Regions from separate parts of the Roseateles sp. GW821-FHT09G03 genome, predicted to be linked through region 2. Evidence: predicted binding sites of a transcription regulator. Region 2 holds the regulator's gene; each other region holds the start of a gene.
The links. Region 2 encodes FliA, which starts transcription of late flagellar genes. Its sites were predicted from a motif close to CTAAAGTTTNNNNNNNNNNNGCCGNTA; they were not measured.

Region 1 (2,260 bases), on a different contig from region 2:
ATCGACGGCAGGCGGCAAACGGCGTTCCGCACCGCTACCGACCGATGCAACCGTCCCCGGAAGTCAGCGAGCGCAAGACGGGAGCGACGTCAGCGACTGCGAGTGGGGCCGGAATGGGGCTTGGGGTTCCCGGAGGGAGGCCCCATGCCCCGTGGAGAGCCCGCGCCTGGCCTCACGCAGTCGTCTTCCAGGCTGCAGCCGCCTCGTCCCACACCTCCCGGCTGCGCGCCACGAGCAAGCCCGGCTGCCGATCCCCGGCGCGATAGGGTGTGCCATCGAGCCGCGCCGCGAAGCCGCCGGCTTCCGTGATGAACAGCGTGCCCGGCGCATGGTCCCAGGCGAGCTTGCGCCAGTACAGCGTCGCATCGAACGCGCCCTCGGCGAGCGCGGGATACTCGGCGCCGGCGCAGTTGAGGCCGGGGAGGATCTCGACGCCCTGCCAGGTCGCGACGCGGTCCTGATGCTCCTGCGGCAGGAAGCGCGTCTTGACGACGGCCCGCCTCAGCCCGGAGCCCGGCGCTGCGTGCAGCCGCTCCGACTCCCGCCAGGCGCCCTGCCCGCGACGGGCGTGATGCAGCACGCCCGAGATCGGATCGAGCATCCAGGCCCCGACGGTCACGCCGTCTTCCAGCAGCGCCACCATCGAGGACAGCGGTTCGCGCCCGGAGATGAAATTGAAGGTCCCATCCAGCGGATCGACCAGCCACACGGCGCCCTCGTCGAGCTGGTCGAGCAGCTCGGGCGTCTCCGCGCACTGCTCCTCGCCGACGACGCGTGAGCCGGGCACCAGCGCGCGCAGTTCGGGGGTCAGGAAGGCCTCGACATCGCGGTCGACGGTCGTGACCCACTCGCCGGGGGCCTTCTCCATCACCTCGTCGTCCGCCAGATGGCGGAAGCGTGGCGCGATCCAGGTGGAAGCGGCGTGGCGCAACAGGGCGGCGACGGGGTCAGGCGTTGTCGAAGTCATCCGGGGATGCTACCCCCTGCGCCATGACCCCGATGCGAGCCCCGGTGCGGGCCCGGGGATGCGCCCGCGTCACACCCGGGGGGTTCCGGGCCACTCAAGACCCGGCCCCGGTGGCCGATATCGGAGCATCGCCCAGGAATCCATCATGCACGTCGCCGTTCCCTCCGCCTCCTCAACGTCGAGCTCGACGGGGACCTCGTCCGCGGCTTCCGGCACGGGCCCCGACGCGCAGATCGCACGCCTGCAATCGCAGCTCAAGCAGTTGCAGAAGCAGATGAAGGACCTCGCGTCGGACTCGACGATGGACGCCCAAGCGAAGGAAAAGCGCCAGAAGCTGCTGCAGTCCCAGATGCAGATGGTGATGGACCAGATCGCCCAGATCCAGAAACAGGCGGCGGAGGCCGCGCAGGCGAAGGCGGCGGAGCGCTCCGGCCAGAGTGCCGCCCCTCAAGGCTCGACACAGGTTCAGGAGCAGGAGACCGATGGGGCCGATGAAGCCGACGCGAGGCGCTCCCCCGCTCACGCCACCCTGGGCGCCTTCCTCGACGAATACGCCTGAGCCGCCTCGCGCTAGGATTCCCCCCCTGAAGGGGTTCCACATGGTCACGACGATCAAACGCGAAGAGTTCTGTTTCCTGGTGGTCGACGATTTCTCGACCATGCGCCGCATCATTTCCGGACTGCTGCGCGAACTCGGCTTCAAGAAGATCCTCGAAGCCGAGGACGGCAAGGCGGCGCTGCGCCAGCTCGAGCTCTCCGCTGAATCCGGCGAGCCGATCCATTTCGTGCTCAGCGACGTGAACATGCCGGTGATGAACGGTTTCCAGTTCCTGGAAGCCTTACGCGCCAAGCCGGAGTCCGATCCGCTGCGCAAGGTGCCGGTGCTGCTGGTCACCGCCGAGGGGCGCAAGGAGGACATCATCCGCGCCGCGCAACTCGGCGCGACCGGCTACATCGTCAAGCCCTTCAACAAGGATACGGTCGGCGACAAGATCCACCTGACGCTGAAGAACCGGAACATCCTGGTCGACTGAGGCGCCCCCCGTGCGGGGCGCGCGTTCGAGCGCACGCCGCACGTAACGCACGTAACGGCTTCCGGGGAGCGGCCCGCTGCGACTGGACGCGACACTCGCGACCCTTCGTTGCTCCCACTCCCTCGCATGACCGACCGCAGGCAAGTCCTCGCCGCGGCGCTGGGCTCGCTGCTGATGCCGACCGTCCGGTCCATCGCCGCCCCCGCGCTGCCGGATGCCACCGGGCCTTACGCCCTCCCAGGCACCTTCGTCCACCCGC
Region 2 (2,260 bases):
GGGACAAGGGCGCTGGGGCGGAACACGCAAGAGACACAGAGCAGCCCAATGCGCGACTTCAGCAATGCTCCCAAGGACCAGGCCGACGGCCTGCGCCGTCTGTTCGCCACGGCGCGCGTGCGCGTGGTGCCGGTGGTGAGCAACCCGCATGTCGTAGGCAGCGGCGCGCTGCTGGAAGGCATGTGCGCGGCCTTCGGCGAACTCGGATTGCACACGCTGGTCGTGGACGCGGGCGAGCACGCCTCGGCGGCGTCGGAGCTGGCGGCAGTGGACCTCGCAGCCTGCGTGGAACCGCTGTCGGCGAAGGTCTCCTTCCTCGCGGCGCGCGGACTGCCGATGCGCTACGTCAACGCCAACGGCTCGGCCGCCCAATTCCTGGAAGCGGTGACCGACGCGGCCCCGTTCGCCGACGTCGTCCTGCTGCACGCCAGCGCCGCGGAACTCAGCCGCGTGCTGGTGTCGCGCGAAGTGCGTCCGGTGCTGCTGGCCGACACCGACGTGCAGAGCGTGACCTACGCCTACGCCGGAATGAAATGGCTCACGCAGCGCGCGGGCCTGATGGTCTACAGCCTGCTGCTGGCCTGCAACCCGCAGCTGCGCCTGGCGGAGCGGATCGCCCAGCAGCTCTCGAGCTGCGGCGACGGCTTCCTCGGCGCGGTGCTGCGCGAGTGGGCTTGTTTGGATCCCCGCCAGCCGGTGACCGCGCCCCTGACGCACGAGATGCGTCACATGGCGCGCGAACTGCTGCTGGCGTCGGTGCCCGGTGCGGCGCTCGACAGCGCTGCTGATGCGATGCCGCTGCGTCCGCGGCCGATGTGGCAGCCCAAGGCTGGCCGCGCCCCGCAAGGCGTGACCCTCGCTGCGCATTGACGCCGGATTGGAGACGAGACGATGTACACCGCCAAGGGTCAACTCGACAACAACTCGCTGATCCGCCAGTACAGCCCGCTGGTGCGCCGACTGGCGCATCAGATGATCGCGAAACTGCCGGCCAACGTTGAACTGGACGACCTGATCCAGGTCGGCCTGATCGGCCTCACGGACGCGCTGTCGCGCTTCGACACGGCGCAGGGCGTGCAGTTCGAGACCTTCGCGACGCAGCGCATCCGTGGCGCGATGCTCGATGAACTGCGGGGCAGCGACTGGATGAGCCGCGGCAACCGCCGCCAGCAGCGTTCGATCGAGAGCGCGGTGCACAAGCTCGAGCAGAAGCTCGGCCGCCCGCCGCAGGAGTCCGAGATCGCCGCCGAGATGGGCATCTCGCTGACCGAATACCAGGAGATGCTGGGCAAGGTGCGCGGGACGCAGCTGGTCTATCTGGAGGACATCTCCGGAGGCGAGGACAACGACGACTATCTGGACCGGCACGTCGGGGACAACTCGGCGGATCCGATGGCGATGCTGGGCGACCACCGCATGCGCGAGGCGCTGGTGGAGGCGATCAAGAACCTGCCGGAGCGCGAGGCCTACGTCATGTCCATGTACTACGAACATGACATGAACCTGAAAGAGATCGCGGCGGTGCTGAAGGTGACCGAATCGCGGGTGTGCCAGTTGCACAGTCAAGCGATTGCCCGATTGCGCGTGAAGCTGCGCGACTGGTAAAACGAGCCGCATACGCGGCCGCAATCCTTGTGGTCCAAGAACCATGAGGGGAGCGTCCGATGTGGGACTCATTGCGCAGGCGCGCCGGGAAGGCGGCGCCTGACGCGTCGGTGGGGGGAGCCGAGGTTGGCTTTCGCGAGCCGACGCTGCAGGGCAACACCACCAAGGTCGTTCGAGAGCTCTCGAGCGGCGTTTCCAAACTGGGCCGCGACGCGGCCGAAGTCCGCGGACTGCTGGAGGACACGCAGAAGGTCGTGACCTCGCAGGCGCAGGCGATGCAGGCGCTGGGCTCGGAGCTCGAGCAGGTCCGGCATGCGCAGGACGGCATCAATCAATCCACGAACCAGACCCGCGAGGCGGTCGAGCGCGCGCGCACGGCCCTGTCCGGCGTCGGCGACGAAGTGGGCGGGATCGTGTCCACCTTGCGTCAGGTCTCCGGGGCGGCGTCCGAGATCACGAAGATCGCGTTGCAGACGCGGCTGGTGGCGTTCAACGCGTCGGTGGAGGCCAAGCGCGCCGGCGAAGCGGGCCGCGGTTTCGGCGTGGTGGCGGATGCGGTGAAGGACCTGGCGGCGCAGGTGGAGGCGTCGTCGAAGGCCATCATGGGCACGGTGGGGACGCTGGACACGCGGATCGAGGCCTTCAGCCGGGAACT
Region 3 (2,260 bases), on a different contig from region 2:
TGCTGCCGTTGCCCGCATCGTCCGCGAAGGCCACGACGATCACGTCGTAGTCGGCGGAGACCTCGCTGATCGGGAAGGTCGGGCCGGCCGGGTTGGTGAAGTTGTGCCAGTAGCCGATCAGCTGGTGCTTGCCGGGCGCGGGCGCCGGGCCGGGCGACGGGGCCGGGGTGGGCGCGGGGCCAGGTGCGGGCGCCGGTCCAGGCGAGGGAGCAGGCGAGGGCGTGGGCGCCGGCGACGGGGCGGGTGGCGTCGAGCCGCCATAGACCGTCCACGGTTTGCCGGAACCGACGGGGCCGTTTTGCGCGGCGGGGTTGTCGCCCTGCGTCCACCAGTTGGCGCGGTAGATCACGCCCTGGTAGCTGACGATCGCGCCGCCCGAGTAGGCCGTGGCTGCGTTCCACGCGCCCTGCGGCGCAGGGGCCGGAGACGGGGCCGGCGTGGGGGCAGGGGCGGGACTGGGCGCCGGGCTCGGCGTGGGTGCCGGGGAAGGGGCAGGCGAGGGTGCCGGGCCGCTCGCGGGGCCGACCAGCGTCCACAGCGACGCGTTGGTCGGGTTCCAGCCGGTGCTGGCGTAGTCGGTCTGGTTGACGGTGGCCCGGTAGAGCTGGCCGTTGTAGCTCACGACCGTGCCGGCCGTGTAGTAGACATCGGGCTTCCAGGCCGCGGCGGTCTGCGCGACCGCCTGGAAGGTGAGGGCGGCGGCGCCGAGGGCGACGATCAGTCGCAGCGGGGCGGACGTGGCGGAGGAGGGGCGTCGGACGGAGACGGTCATGGCAGTGGATCCAGGGTTGAGACCGAAGCGGGTCCCGAACCCGCACCAAAGCCGCCGGAGGCGCATGCGAGCCAGCCGACGGATTGCGTCGACGGTGGATCTTTACTGGTATTCGAATAATCCAGTTTTCATGCCACCGCTTGGATACCACTTTCCGAAATCCGGACGAAGTGGCGCAGCGGGAAAACCCGGATCGTGGTGACAAGGCGTGTGGTCGGGTGCCTGGAAGCGGGGGGCTGGACGGGCCGCGTCACAAATCGACGAGCCGGGGGGCTCAGCGAAGGCCGGCTGAGCGTGCTTCACCACCTTGGCCCCGTGGTATCGCGAGATTCGTGCTCAACTCTGCAGGGGATTCGCCGATATTGAAGGTATGAACATCGCCAATTCCTCCAGCGTCGCTGCCGCGGTCAGCGGTGCTTCCAACAGCACGCCAGGCACGGTGGGCAATGCCGCCAGCCTGCTGGTGCTCCGCAAGGCCATGGACGTCCAGGAGTCCGGCGCTGCCGCGCTGCTCGCCGCCCTGCCGCAGGCGCCCGCCCTGGCCACCGAGGGCAGCCTCGGGCGCAACGTCAACACCTACGCCTGATCGCGCGGCTGCGCGACCCGCAGCGGGTCGCGCGCGCTCCGATGCCCACTTCAGGTGGCCGCGTCTGGGTACCCATAGTGCGGCGGCACATCGACTGGAAGCCATGGCCATTCGGACCGCTTCTTGAGAGTCCTTCTCGCGGCGGCAAACTCCTCGTCGGTGAGGAACATGCCGTGGAGGTCGTTGCCACCGTAGAGCGCGTAGAACCTGTGGGACGAGGTCTGGAGATTCGCGTTGACGATGTCGAAGAACGCGACAGTCGCCCGCTCCCAGCAGTCGACGTTCGTGGTGCCGGCGTCCCAGACCTGAATCCTCTTTCCGGCCGCCGAGATGGCATAGCTCGGTTCGTCGTCGTCGATGTGCTCGGTGACCTCGATGGGCGACTCCGCAAACTGCTGCAGCGTGGGAAGCAGTTCAAGGTAGGCGGACAAGATGCCCAACTCCGCAAGGGCCTCGGCGTCCAATCCGATCGCCTTGTCGTAGTCGAGCGGGTCTTCAATCGATTCGCCTTTGGGCTCAGGCGTACCGCCTGAAAGCATGGATCTCAGGCGGTTGAGGAAGGCCGTCATTCCAGAGCCTCGACCGTCATTTGCCCGCTGCGGCCGCGGCCGCCGCGCGCAGCTTGTCCTTCTTGCTCGGCCGCCTGCCCTTGATGCCGCCGGTGGCGGCTTCGGGCGAGGCGACCTCGGTCGGCTCGAAACCGGCGATGCGCTCGCGTTGGACGCGACGTCCCTGACGCTTCTCGATCAGGCGGAAGTGCGCTTCCGTGGCCGCGCTGATGAAGCTCACCGCGAGCCCGCTCGCGCCGGCGCGCGCCGTGCGGCCGATGCGGTGCGTGTAGTCCGCCGCGGCACGCGGCAGGTCGTAGTTCACCACCACCGGCAGCCGTGCGATGTCGATGC

Region 1: the regulator FliA is predicted to act here: its motif matches at 1,061-1,087, upstream of AC07OZ_RS04650 (FlxA-like family protein).
Region 3: the regulator FliA is predicted to act here: its motif matches at 1,108-1,134, upstream of AC07OZ_RS12960 (putative motility protein).

The regions. Positions count from the first base shown of each region.
Region 1 covers NZ_JBWKOK010000001.1:1,036,895-1,039,154, forward strand. Annotated here, with positions in the region: gene AC07OZ_RS04640 (MFS transporter) at 1-2, opposite strand, end outside; gene AC07OZ_RS04645 (inositol monophosphatase family protein) at 173-967, opposite strand; gene AC07OZ_RS04650 (FlxA-like family protein) at 1,113-1,526, shown strand; gene AC07OZ_RS04655 (response regulator) at 1,567-2,001, shown strand; gene AC07OZ_RS04660 (alpha/beta hydrolase) at 2,128-2,260, shown strand, end outside.
Region 2 covers NZ_JBWKOK010000010.1:146,706-148,965, forward strand. Annotated here, with positions in the region: gene AC07OZ_RS27370 (MinD/ParA family ATP-binding protein) at 49-870, shown strand; gene AC07OZ_RS27375 (RNA polymerase sigma factor FliA) at 892-1,605, shown strand; gene AC07OZ_RS27380 (methyl-accepting chemotaxis protein) at 1,677-2,260, shown strand, end outside.
Region 3 covers NZ_JBWKOK010000003.1:161,233-163,492, forward strand. Annotated here, with positions in the region: gene AC07OZ_RS12955 (chitinase) at 1-772, opposite strand, end outside; gene AC07OZ_RS12960 (putative motility protein) at 1,143-1,358, shown strand; gene AC07OZ_RS12965 (hypothetical protein) at 1,409-1,927, opposite strand; gene AC07OZ_RS12970 (DEAD/DEAH box helicase) at 1,944-2,260, opposite strand, start outside.